3 regions of the Paenibacillus sp. FSL K6-2393 genome follow, and region 1 is predicted to be linked to each of the others. Evidence: riboswitches for the same ligand, from Rfam matches in the RefSeq annotation. Region 1 holds a riboswitch; each other region holds the start of a gene.
The links. Region 1 has a riboswitch for S-adenosylmethionine ahead of metA (homoserine O-acetyltransferase MetA). Riboswitches for the same ligand answer to the same signal wherever they lie in the genome.
Positions count from the first base shown of each region.

Region 2: it holds a riboswitch for S-adenosylmethionine, as region 1 does, so the genes downstream of both, mmuP (S-methylmethionine permease) here and metA (homoserine O-acetyltransferase MetA) in region 1, are expected to answer to the same signal.
Region 3: it holds a riboswitch for S-adenosylmethionine, as region 1 does, so the genes downstream of both, MHI14_RS05250 (methionine ABC transporter ATP-binding protein) here and metA (homoserine O-acetyltransferase MetA) in region 1, are expected to answer to the same signal.

Region 1 is NZ_JBBOCU010000001.1:5,012,888-5,017,549, forward strand. It holds gene MHI14_RS22060 (PLP-dependent transferase) at 1-874, opposite strand, end outside; gene metA (homoserine O-acetyltransferase MetA) at 899-1,816, opposite strand; SAM riboswitch class I at 2,053-2,176, opposite strand; gene corA (magnesium/cobalt transporter CorA) at 2,628-3,563, shown strand; gene MHI14_RS22075 (HRDC domain-containing protein) at 3,634-4,635, opposite strand.
Region 2 is NZ_JBBOCU010000001.1:932,966-937,627, reverse strand. It holds gene mmuM (homocysteine S-methyltransferase) at 1-522, opposite strand, end outside; gene mmuP (S-methylmethionine permease) at 500-1,912, opposite strand; SAM riboswitch class I at 2,005-2,106, opposite strand; gene MHI14_RS03920 (Ger(x)C family spore germination protein) at 2,177-3,379, opposite strand; gene MHI14_RS03915 (spore germination protein) at 3,376-4,476, opposite strand; gene MHI14_RS03910 (spore germination protein) at 4,516-4,662, opposite strand, start outside.
Region 3 is NZ_JBBOCU010000001.1:1,207,496-1,212,157, reverse strand. It holds gene MHI14_RS05265 (DUF2167 domain-containing protein) at 1-84, shown strand, start outside; gene MHI14_RS05260 (MetQ/NlpA family ABC transporter substrate-binding protein) at 204-1,043, opposite strand; gene MHI14_RS05255 (methionine ABC transporter permease) at 1,121-1,780, opposite strand; gene MHI14_RS05250 (methionine ABC transporter ATP-binding protein) at 1,781-2,815, opposite strand; SAM riboswitch class I at 2,941-3,081, opposite strand; gene MHI14_RS05245 (Cthe_2314 family HEPN domain-containing protein) at 3,211-3,927, opposite strand; gene MHI14_RS05240 (COX15/CtaA family protein) at 4,123-4,662, opposite strand, start outside.

The DNA.
Region 1 (4,662 bases):
GTATCTCATACCCCGGATGATCGGATAGACCTGGATGATATACTTCAACCACCGCTGGGTGCTCAAGCAAGTATTTAGCAATAGTAAGTGCATTGTGCTCATGACGCTCCATGCGAAGAGCCAGCGTTTTCATACCTTTCATCAACTGGTAGGAGTCACTTGGAGACAATACCGCTCCAATGGAATTATGCAGGAACGCCATCTCTGCAGATAACGCTTCACCTTTGGTAATAATTAGTCCGGCCAACACATCATTGTGTCCGCCCAGATATTTGGTAGCGCTATGAATGATGATATCGGCACCCAGTTCAATCGGACGTTGGAAAAATGGAGTCAGCAACGTGTTGTCAACAATAGTCAACAGGTTGTAACTTTTCGCCCAGGAAGCAACGGCTTCCACATCGGTGATCATCATCAGTGGATTGGTTGGTGTCTCAATAAATACAGCTTTTGTATTCGGCTGACGAACCTTCTCCAGTGCTGCAAGGTCATTCGTGTCCACATAACTTGCCGTTACGCCGAAACGGGACAGAATACGTTCCAGCAGACGATAGGTTCCACCATACAGATCCAGCGATACAATCAGATGATCCCCTTGACCAAACATGGCAAAAATCGTTTGCAGCGCGGCCATTCCCGAGCTACAGGCAAACCCTGCATCACCAGACTCCAGCGCTGCGGCCGCTTCTTCCAATACTTTACGGGTTGGATTAGTCGTACGAATATAATCAAACCCCGTGCTTTGTCCAAGCTTCGGGTGGCGAAACGCAGTGGATTGATAGATCGGAAAGTTAATGGCGCCTGTTACCGGTTCATTGATGGACCCAATTTGTGCTAAGCGGCTTTCGATTTTCAACTTGTTGTTGTCTTCCATTGCTGCATCCTCCTGTAATCTCGATTAGATTTGCGGGCCAATATCGTAAGGTGTTTCTTGATACACATAGTAATTGAGCCAGTTAGAGAATAATAAGTTGGCATGAGCGCGCCAAGTAGCCGGTGGCACACGGGAAGGATCATCATTCGGATAATAATGTCTAGGCAATGCGATATCCAACCCTTTGGCTGCATCCCGGTCATACTCCCACTTTAATGAGAACGGGTCATACTCGGCATGTCCTGTGGCAAAAATCTGTTTGCCGTCTTTGGTAGCAACCAGGAAGATCCCCGCTTCCTCGGATTCAGCCAAAATCTCTAAATTCTCATTCTTTTCAATATCTTCGCGTCTCACTTCCGTATGACGGGAATGTGGAACGTTGAATACTTCATCGAATCCACGCAACAACGGAACATGTGGTTTATTGATGGTATGCGGGAAAACGCCAAAACACTTTTCATCCAGTGCAACCTTGGGTACGTCAAAATGATGGTATAAACCTGCCTGGGAAGCCCAACATATGTGGAGGGTTGAAGTCACATTGGTTTTGGTCCATTCAAAGATCTCTTGGATTTCATTCCAATAGTTCACGTCTTCGAAATCCATCTGTTCCACCGGAGCACCCGTAATAATCATTCCATCGAAACGGCGGTTCTCAATCTCATCAAAGGTTTTATAGAACAGATCCAAATACTCCTGAGACGTATTCTTCGACGTATGGGATTTGGGATGTACGAGAACAACATCTACCTGAATAGGCGTGTTTCCCACCAGACGAAGCAATTGTGTTTCGGTCGTTTCCTTTGTGGGCATCAGGTTTAATATAGCGATACGGAGTGGACGAATATCCTGCTGATATGCAGAAGTTTCATCCATGACGAAGATATTCTCTCCTTCAAGTACTTCTTTTGCTGGTAGAGTATCGGGTATTTTGATTGGCATAGTAAGTCTAACTCCTCCTTTTGCATAGATAGATGCAGCCACCCCTGGCTTGATGTCTTCACATCAATACAGGTATAGACTGCCTTGAGCTTGTAAAAACATTGAATTACTCTTTCATCCAACGTTACAAACAACCTCAAGTTCCTTAGCGAAAATCACTGCTGAGAAGTCGGGGCATATAACAAAGACCTTCCTCGGATTTCGAGAAAGGTCATATGTAAAAAAGATATGCGCCTCTCTCATCTCTCAGTTACAACAGTGCCACTTGACACTTAGTCGCTGCAAGAATTAGCACCGTGCGGTATACCGCCGGTTGCCGGGTTTCATCGGGCCAGTCCCTCCACCTACTCTTGATAAGATTTCGCTGTATTAGATTGTAATTAAATATGGTTCACCGTCTACTTTATTACATTAATGCCCTCACGTCAAGATGCAGTTCGATGTCTGCTTCCCAGATCGGAACCGTTCATCATCCGTTGTCATACACTGCCTCAGGGCGCGAAATAGACACATTTTTGCGCTTGAAAGCACCTTGTACCAGCGGTATACTAAACAAGGTGTTATAAACCCTTATGTGAGAGGTGACATATTAAATGGATGGCGACCCGAGGCCTGACTGGCAGCCGAATTCCGACAAACTGCATAGAGAATTGACATCAGCATGCCGGCAGCGGGACGTGACTTCCGTTTGATTATATAATGAACGCAGCCCTGATCTCCAGGCTCCGCTGCCGACCGGCTGATTTGTTCTTTTTGCGCCCATAATGATAATATCCGCCAAGTTGGCGGGTGCAGAAGGAGTAGATTAACGATGAAAATCCGGTTGGTAAACAACGGTGTATTTATTCCGGTGGACGACATTCAGCAGGCGCTGACTCCACCAGCGGAAGGATTTTACTGGATTGATGCAGACGTAGACGATTTGGCGGTACTTCAGCCGCTGTTCTTGATGCATGATCTGGCTGTGGAAGACTGTCTCAGTGACGAAGAACAACGTCCGAAGATTGAAATTTATGAGAACCATTATTTTATTGTGATTAATAGTATCCGTTTCGATGATGAAGAGATATTTCTACGTGCGGTGAACTTATTCCTCGGCAGACATTTCATTATTAGTGTTACGAAGCAAAAGGTCAGCGAATTGCGCACACTGAAACCAATCCTGTGGGAACAGGAAATCAGTACACCGGATCGCCTGCTGTATTTGCTGGTTGACTTGATTGTTGATAATTATTTCACCGTAGGTGACCGAATTGAAGCACGGATTGAGAAGCTTGAGGAAGACATTCTGATGCACACCAAAAAGTCACATCTGAATGAAATTATCGGGCTACGCAGTGAGATTCTGTGGCTCAAGAAAGTGCTCGGACCTCAGAAAGAGGTCATTAACACCCTGAACAAAAAAGATCTGCGTCTCATTGATGATCAACTGCAAAAGTATTTCAGTGACATCTATGAGAATGCTGTAAAAATATCTGAAACCTTTGAGACTTATCGCGACCTGATGGGCAACTTGCGAGAAGCCTACCAATCCAGTATTGCGAACCGGGCGAATGAGATCATGCGTGTATTTACCGCCATTACCACGGTCTTCATGCCGCTGACGGTCATTACCGGTATATACGGCATGAACTTTACGAATATGCCAGAGCTTAACTGGAAATACAGCTATTTTGTTGTGATTGGTCTGATGGTTACACTGGGCCTGAGCATGTTCTTCATTTTCCGCAAGAAAGACTGGGTATGAACTCGTATGAAATAACAAAGACGAAGCGCTCCTCCGGGAGAAACGCCTCGTCTTTTTTCATTTCTGATCATTAACCAACATTCTTCTCTGTCTCTGCGTGCCGACGAAAACGGATTCGAATCATGCGCAGTCTTTCATAGACCTGCTCCAGACTTCCTCCATCGGGTTTCTCTCCTCCATACACCTTATGTAATACTGGCTTCAGGAACGTATCTCCCAGCTCCTCATACGCACTCCATACGGCCTCTTGTTCGTTCTCTGGCATCACTGCCAGCTCCACATCAAGAAGACAATCGGTGTCATAACCTTCGTGATCCAGTGCCTCTAACAGCTCAACCAACTCGCGTCGGGATAATCCGGATCGATTAACAATCTCCTCTAACGTATACCCTTCCTTCATGCCTTCAAGCACCTGCTTACGCGTGGTGAACTTATCAAGTTCCTGCTTGTACTTTTGCTCTCTCTGCCTGTATAACCAACTCTCATACTCTTTTTCCTTCAGCGCCGTGTATACCCAGTCCAGCGGGAATGTCGTTGAACGCTCCAACCCGTTTGTAATCTCCATCCATTCCGTACCATACTCAGTTGCTTTGCTCTCTCCTACGCCCGGCAGTTGCATCAGTTCATCCAGCGATTGCGGAACAAAGGCACTGATCAAACGCAGCAGACGATTCGTTGCAATAAAATACGGTGCCTTCCGGTCAGACACAGCTCTCTTCCTGCGCCATGTGCACAGATCCGTATATAATTGTTCATTGCCGTATAACTCACTGTAACAATGGAGCCGCTGTCCACCATAACTGCGTGACTTCAGATCATCATTCTCATGAAATAACCCCTGCAACTGCGGTCGGTACCCCTCACTCATCTGTATGGCAAGCTGATGACGGTAAATATGAAGCAGCTCCTCCCAAGAAGTCCCTTCATACCAGATGCTGTCCTCACGCTCTCCTTCCTCGTAGCGACTCCATCCCAGCTGCCAACTATCTTCCTCTTCCCCAATCCATAACTGTGCATACTCTGCATTCTGATCTGACATTCTGGACAATCTGTTCATGAAAATGACTTCCATTTTCGTTCCCTCCCTTTGAATATTCAG
Region 2 (4,662 bases), 4.1 Mb from region 1:
CGCCAGATAGGCGCCGTACGGTCCAACGGACCCGGCAATAATTGGACGTGGACGAAGACTGTCTTCTTCGCGATCCCCTGTACGATCTGTTATATGCTCCTCATTCTCCACGGTCTCGGAACGTACCGAAGGAACTCCTATAAGCCGACCTGTCGAGCTTTCTCTCCCTACTAAACCGTCCTGCACTTCTGCCCACACGTCATCTCTCGCCTGTGCAGCCAGTTCCACCGTCTTGCGGATCAGCTCCAGTGCTGCCTGTTCATCAATCCCTCTCTTGCGGAAACCATCCACCGTCGCCTGATAACTGGATGTAATCGCACAGTCGGCTCCTGCTCGAAAATAATCTGCATGGACCTGAACAATAACATCCGGATTCTCAAGCAACACACGAGCAGACCATAGTGGATCATCGAGATCACATCCATGCTGTTCAAGTTCCGTTGCCAGCGCTCCATCCAGAATCATGACCGGATGTTCACGCAGGATCTGTTCTATGGGGTTAGTCTGTTGTGCTTGCGTCATGTACTTGTCCTCTTTTCTTATTCACACGTTCTGTCAGATAATAAGCAGCGTAACATACTGCGATAAACGGAACCCCACAATACAGCGCAATTCGCTGTGTCGGGTCAAAGGCAATACCTATGCATGAAGCTAGGCATAATATAAATGAAACAATTGGTACCACCGGATACAGTGGTGTGCGGTAGACCAGATCTTTGACCGCATGTCCTTCCCGGATATATTGTCTGCGGAACATGTATTGGGAGGCACTGATGCTCATCCATACCGCAACGACAGCCAGACCTGAGATGGAGACCAGAGTAATATACACGGTACCTGGTGCAATGATGCTGGACAGCAAAGCTAGTGCACCACCCACCATACTGATCAGAAGTGCATTCAGCGGTACCCCGCGTTTGGTCAGTTTGGCAAACCACGGAGAGATTGTTTTTTTATCAGCCAGAGACCAGAGCATCCGTGAAGATGCATATAGGCCCGAATTGGCAGCAGAGAGAATCGCCGTTAGAATAACAAAGTTCATAATGTCTGCTGCATAGGGTACTCCCACCCGCTCCATTACCGCTACAAACGGACTTTCCAGTACACTGGCATCCGACATGGGCAGCAAGGCCGACAAGATAACAATCGTTCCGATGAAGAAAATAACCAAACGCCACAGCGTTGTATGAATAGCCTTTGGTATCGTCTTTTCCGGATTCTCCGTCTCACCGGCGGCAATGCCGATTAACTCGGTGCCTGAGAAGGCAAAGTTTACAGCAAGCATAGTCATCAATATCGCTGTAGCCCCATGAGGGAACCACCCGGATGCAGTAATATTTGATAGAAATGGAGCCGGTTCAGAATCCGCCATGGGAATGATACCAAACATGGCTGCGCCACCGATAATAATGAAGATTACGATAGTCACTACTTTTACAGATGAGAACCAGAACTCGGATTCCGCAAATAATTTCACTGTTAAAGCGTTGAACAGAAAGATCATCAGTGCAAAGAGCGCACTCCATATCCATACGTTGACCGATGGGAACCAGCGCTGCATCAGCAATCCGGCGGCTGTGAATTCGGAGCCAAGCGCAACAGTCCAGGTTAACCAGTATAACCAAGCCACCGTGTAGCCTGTTGCCGGTCCGATATATTTGGCTGCATAACTATGAAATGCTCCCGTCTCTGGCATATGAACAGACAGTTCACCAAGACAGAGCATCACCAGATATACAACAATGGCTCCGATCAGATAGGACAGAATGGTTCCCAGTGGTCCCGCTTGCTGAATGGTGTACCCTGAGCTGAGGAATAATCCCGTTCCAATGACTCCTCCTAGAGAGAGCATGACCACATGCCGTGCCTGCATTTTCCGCTGAAAATGCCCTTTGTCGTTGTTGTTCTCCATACCTGCTGCTCCCCTACTTCTTCATCCAGAAAAAACAAAAAAGACCCACTCTGCCTAAAGAGTGCGCCGTTACTGACAAATAAAAACAAACGCTCCTATCTATCAGGCTTTCACCCGCTGGAATTAGCACAGTATCCTTCAGATCTGTTGCTGAGGTTTCTAAGGGCCAGTCCCTCCACCTCTCTGGATAAGAAAATGATTTTTTATAAATATAGCGATCTATCATGAATGTGTCAACATTTAAATAATAAATGGCACACCTCGCTATTCGGTGGAAGACCCCGGATTGGTGATGGTGGTCTTTACCTCATACGTGATCGGCACGGTGCTAAAAATTTTATCCCAATCGTCTTTGACTTTTTTCCATGTTTTGGGTTCTTTGATACGCAAGCTATCCCGAAAATCCGCAACATCTACTTTATAGGTATGCTGAAGTTTGTATAACACCTGTCGAATCTGTTGTTCGGCCAGTTCAGCAAATTCTTTTTCCAATTCTCTGAGATAAGCACCTTTTTCCTCTTCCTCGGGAGCACGCCAATCCTCCATCAACCAACCTTCGGATTCAGTCTTCACATGGAATGAAATATCATCGCCAACCACTTTTGGAATTATTTTTGTTTTTTTCTTTTTCATTTCATATACCACGGTGAATCCCGCTTTATTGTATGTCTTCAAGATGCCTCCTTTTTCTTTAGGTCTGATCCACGATAGCCCTTCTAGATCCGTTTGGCTGAGTTCCCCGATGAATTTGGTCGTTTTCCCATCAAAGATACTGGCACCGGAGAATTTGTCCTCTCCATTGGAGTTCAGTACATTTTGGAGCAAGAAGCTGGAACCAGATTGCATTTGTGCATCTAATTTGGAGAGTAGAACGGGGTCCAGGATTTTATTGGACAAGTACGAATTACCGGTAATGCCTGTCAGATAAAATGCTGGAATCCGGGAAGGATCATCTGAAGTCAGTACATCAACAGCGCGATGATGGCTAATCAACACCAGACAGTTAGGGCGAATATCGTTATCCCGAAGTACAAAATCCAGCAGCTGATCCAGACCATACTTTTTGGCAATATCCTTGGACACAACGATGACCTTCAGATGATGTCCGATGAGCGGGTGATCTCGCCTCAGTGCAAACTGACGAAAGATTTGCAGCAAGGAATCTCCGGTAAGCTGTTCATTGGAATAGGACGTTTTACCAGAAGAAGGCGAACCGGATTGTTGGCTCTTTTGACTGCTGGAATTACCGGGAGCAATCTGTACCGTGGCCGTCAAATTGTTCTGCTTGGAATACGCTCCTCCCTGATTAGCGATGTCTTTCTCAAATTCCGTCTCTTTGCCGATATCGATCCCAAGACCGACGTAGACACTTAGATCCTCTATCTCCCGACTGCTCCAACATCCGGATATCGTTAAGAGAATGCATAATACAGTGGCTAAGCGTAACAACATACGGAATGTAATCATGCATGCTTGCCTCCTTTTTTGCGAATCAGACTTAACAACAGTAGTACCAGAGGTAAAATGCCAAACAAAAATACGGACACATTGCCCAGCATATCTCCTAGTTTGAAGGTATCATCCACGGTTTTGGGCATCATTGCTGTCAGATAAATGAACGGAAGCAGGCCGTACATGATGCCTTTGATTTTTTTGGAACGAAACAAGTCACGAATACCCACCGAAGCGCAGTAATGTGTAATAGCTGTAGTCGAAAAGATTTGCATAATCCAGATGACCAGCAATAAGGATTCAAAACGCTCGAATATCAGACCCTGAATTTCGAAGCTCCTTACCAAATCCAACGTTGGCCAGGTTCGAGTTTTGATGCCATCGAGCGATAAACTGCCTATAACCATCACGACCGTGATCAAGTAGATAATAGTGGATATGAGTATCCCCCAGGTCATCGCTTTATTGCTCTTTTTCGGATTTTTCATATAGGCAGTCATGATTAACATCACCTCATAGCCTGTATAAGATAATAGTGAAGGCTTCAACCCATGGAAAACGGGCATAAGCCCATCACCGAGCACGGGTCTCAAATTGCCTATCTCGAATAGCTGATTACTAAGCAAAATTTCAATCACAAATATAATAATCGTAATCGGAAGGATGATCTCAAACACGCGTACGATAACGCCAAGCCCGCCTGAGATCATATATACACCGATCCACATGAAGACCATCACAATTGCCCAGGTGGGGGTGCGTTCGAGTAGATACATCCCGGTTACTTCAGCCATAACTCTGATTTCGAATGCGGCAATCACTATGAAATACATAATCATAGACAATCCCAGTATGTAAGCAATCCAGCTGCCCGTAATCTCACGAGTGAACTGGAAGACGGTTTTCTCCGGAAATCTGCGACACAGTGTAACCAGAATTATTCCGACACCTATGATAATGAATCCAGATAGGATAATGGAAATCCAGACATCCGGTGTTCCGACAGCTTTGCTAGTCGTTCGAGGCAACGTCAATATCCCGGCACCAAGCATGTAATTGACAATAATTACAACGGCCTGTGTCGTGGTTAGCTTTCCTTGGGAGCCATTCACTTTAGTTCACCTCCAGACCTTCAGTAGATGGAATTCCATTTATTTTTTCCGATCATCATCTATCGGATTAGTCATCTTGGGACGCATTCTCATCATATTTAGCGGTGCACGGATAACAAAATCCTTCCATTCATTCATGTGATAAGGTACCGCTGGTGCAACATAAGGTACGCCAAAGCTTGAGAG
Region 3 (4,662 bases), 3.8 Mb from region 1:
CAGCAGTATGCTGATCAAAATGAATTGTCCTACTACCGTCAATCTGGACATCACTATAGCGCTGATAAAACGGAAAAACTCTGACTTATGTTGATCCCCACATCAGCACAGACTCAGGAAACATAAAATAAGCCGTATATCTCTTCAGAAGAGATATACGGCTTATTTTATATAGCTTCACATCATGTCATACATATCGTGAATTATTCAGTTGCGGGTTCAACTGCACCTTTATAACGTTCTTTGATGAATGTTTTCACTTCTTCGGAGTGCAGAGCAGCAGCCAGCTTCTGAATTGCATCTGAATCTTTGTTGTCCTCACGGGAAACGAGAATGTTCGCGTATGGGTTACCTTGCAGATCTTCGATCAACAAAGCATCATTCGCTGGATTCAGGTTTGCTTCAAGCGCATAGTTAGCGTTGATGAATACCAGATCCGCTTCATCCAATTGACGAGGCATCATGGCTGCATCAAGCTCGATGATATCGAGATTTTTCGGATTTGCTGTGATATCTTGAATCGTAGAAGTAATATTTGTGTTGTCTTTCAGCGTAATGATACCTTCCTTCGCGAGCAACAACAGAGCACGTCCACCATTGGATGGGTCATTTGGAATTGCTACTTTTGCGCCGTCAGCCAATTCATCCAAAGACTTAATCTTTTTGGAGTATCCACCAAAAGGTTCAACATGAACAGGTGTTACAGAAACGAGGTTGAATCCACGTTCTTTATTCTCTGTGTCCAGATAAGGTTGGTGCTGGAAGAAGTTTGCATCCAATTTTTTATCAGCAAGTTGCTGGTTGGGTTGTACATAGTCATTAAACGTAACAACTTGCAAACGAATACCTTGTGCTTCCAGTTCAGGCTTGATGCTTTCCAGAATCTCTGCATGTGGTGTAGGTGAAGCTCCAACTTTCAATTCAACCGTGCGCGGTGCACCTGCTGAATTGTCTGCGCCGCTATCGGCGTCCTTGTTGTTTCCGCAAGCTGCGAGAACCGCAATTAACATAAGGCTAAGTAGAGCAAAAGACCATTTTTTCATGTGTAAAACCCCTTCTCTAATCATTTTTTTTCATGTGGCGTCCGCATAAAATGCATATCCATCAAGTTATCTATGTGTTATTTCCTGGTGAAAAATGTAACCAAGCGATCCCCAGCCATCTGGAGAATTTGCACAAGAATGATCATCGACACTACAGATATAATCATGATTTCATTTTGATAACGGAAGTATCCATAGTTAATTGCCAGTGTTCCAAGACCTCCACCACCAACCATGCCCGCCATCGCCGTATAAGAGACAAGCGTAACGATCGTGATTGTTATACCAGCAAGCAGACCAGGCAGTGCCTCAGGCAGTAACACCCGTCTTACAATCTGTCCGGTTGATGCACCCATCGACTGCGCCGCTTCAATGACACCCCGATCAACTTCTCGCAACGTCGTCTCCACCAAGCGAGCAAAGTAAGGAGCTGCTGAAATAACTAAAGGTGGTATAACACCTAACACTCCTGTAGCTGTACCGACGAGTATACGAGTGAATGGAATAAGAGCAACAATCAATATGATAAATGGGACTGAGCGCAAAATATTAACAATCAGAGATAGTATCGTGTACACTGCCCGTGACTTGATCGAAGCAGATCTAGCCGTCATGAACAGCAGAACTCCGAGCGGTAAACCTAAGATAACGGTAAACAAGCCTGATACACCCAAAATTTGCAGTGTCTCAATGGAGGCTTTACCAACCTCTTCCCAGCGAACTGTTGAAAAATCCATCTAACGAAGCACCTCCACATCAAGTCCCTCTGCGGTCAATTCTGATATCGTCCGATCAATCGCAATTGAATCACCCTCGAACCGAACGGTCAGCTGTCCATAAGGCACCTGTTTAATCGTAGAGATTGTACCCTGCAGGATGGCAAAATCCACATCCGTCTTACGTACCGTCCTGGACAAAATCGCTTCATACGTTTTGTTACCCAGAAAAGATATCTTCACAAGTTTGGAAGCAACACCTGCCTGCAATTCAATGCTTGCATTCGCCAGAGCCGTCTCCTCTAGGGCAAGTCCAGCTTCATGGTCACGCATCATGAAGTCCCGCGTAATCGCGTGCTGCGGCTTCAGGAACACTTCTGTTACAGGTCCTTGTTCCACAATACCACCTTGATGAATGACAGCCACTTTGTCACAGATGTTCTGAATGACATGCATCTCATGTGTGATCAGCACAATTGTAAGGTTGTACTTTTCATTAATGTCGAGCAGTAACTTCAGGATTGAATTTGTCGTCTGCGGATCAAGTGCCGAAGTAGCCTCATCACAGAGAAGTACATTTGGGTCACTTGCAAGTGCTCTCGCAATCCCGACACGTTGTTTCTGTCCACCCGATAATTGAGCCGGATATTTGCTGCTATGGTGTTCCAGACCAACCAGTGCGAGCATTTCCTTCACTTTGCGATCAATGGCATCTTTGGGTGTATTCACAAGTTTTAGTGGAAAAGCTACATTGTCATATACCGTTGCCGAGGATAACAAATTAAAGTGTTGGAAAATCATCCCGATCTTGCGTCTCTGTTGCTGCAATTCGGTTTTGCTCAGTTCAGTCAGGTTGATCCCGTCAACCCATACTTCACCCTCCGTAGGGCGCTCCAGCAAATTAATACAGCGAATCAATGTACTTTTGCCCGCTCCAGAATGGCCAATCACTCCGTAGATTTCGCCCTTTTGGATGCTCAAATTCAGCTCGGATAACGCTGTTGTAGATTTTGCCCCTTTGCCGTATGTTTTCGTTAAACCTTTTAATTCAATCAATCGCACTTGCCCCTTTCCAACCACCTACATGTATCTTTACCCGATCTAAAGGAAAACTCCCCTTAAAGTACAAAAAAGAGCCCTTTGCAGATACAAAGAGGGCTCTTCACGTGAAAGAATATACCTTCTCATCTGCCAAAATCGTGTCTTGCACCATTTTGTAGGAATTAGCACCTAACATCTATAACGAATGATACAAGATCATGTCGTTACAAATCGGTTGCCGGGCTTCATCGGGCCTGTCCCTCCGCCGCTCTCGATAAGAAATATGTTGTTGTAGGATTTTATAAGTTCATGTAGTTTATGCTTTATAATGTGAACGTAACTTCCGAAATATCAGTTCTATCCGTGTAACATTCGATTGAAACTCAGTATATTCCAAGTATTCCGATTTGTCAAAGGGAATTATTTCTTTTCCATATATTATTGATATAACTATAAGAGGCTGTTAACGTTTCACAGACCATATCGACGCCTTGACGCATTTCCTGCACATGCTGATTCAGATCCTCCAACTTCACTTTACCTTGTAATGTCTGGTGTAACTGCCACAGGTCATCGTGCATTTCGGAGTTCATGTAGTGAATTTCCATATTACGACGTTTGCGCAGCTTGCTCATCGGCTCACGATAAGAGTCCTTGATCTGAATCAATCGCAACGCAAGATCATGATGCTCCCTCACATAATCGAACTGCCTCAACACAGTAAAATATGAAAAATGCGCTTTGGTATTTGACGTATTCAGTTGGAATATTTCATTTAAGACGGTGCCGACTTTATCCAGAATGGCAAAGCAGCGGATAAAGCCATCTTTGTAGAAATACACATACCGAGCATACTCGGCTTTTTCAGTCGGCGTCATATCATCCGTTGAACCTGCAACGACCTTTTTGCGAAAATGAGCAGCAGCGAAACAGCTTTGCTCCAGTTCATCCAGTGAGGAGATGAGTCCCTGAGTCCACACATACAGCTTCCGATAGTCATGCGTGGGATCATGGTCCACATGCATTTGTCGTTGAAATAGCTCAAGCGTATGCGCCATTGCGTCCATCGCTGCCTTCAATTTACCTTCGTTTATACGTGGCTTTTCCCCCAACAACGTTCGCAGCATATCTAACCTCCTCTTTTCCAAATCAACAAGAATTCATCACCTTAACACATCATCCAATCCGTGTAATTGCTGCTTGCCATAGGTTGCCCTGATCCCCCTGACATCAAACAAAGTCCACCTGTCCAATGATGTACATCACTGGATGGTGGACTTTCATATTTAGCCCAAGTACCTTTGAAAAAGTGAATCTATATCTTAGAAACGATTAACCGGGCGATACAGCTTGTACACCAGGAAACTCATATACGTTAAGACTCCGAACAATATGGCGATATCCAGCATATGAGCAAGAGCTACGAACATGTATACTTCCGGACGGTTCATTGTCACCATCATGAAAATACCAATGACTACTTGCATCAGAATAAGAACAACGGATACCACACCCAGAGTACGCATTTCCTTATTGTCCGGATGATTACGGTAAGCGAAGTGACCCAGGATTGCAATAACAATCACGAGCGACGCAGCTGCTGCACGGTGAGCAAAAGCAACCGCTACCCCACCCGAAAGCTCAGGAATAATCTGCCCGTTACAGAGCGGAAATCCGGAACATCCGCCGGCAGAATCCGTGTGACTCACAAATGCACCCGTGTATACCACGAGATATGTGTAAATGGTGGAGAACCAGACCAGATTCCTGAATTTTTTACTAACCCGAGGGTATTTATTCAGTCGCTCCAATCCGCCATCTTTTGCCTCTTGCCTGATGCCCAGCGCCATCATTAGAGAACT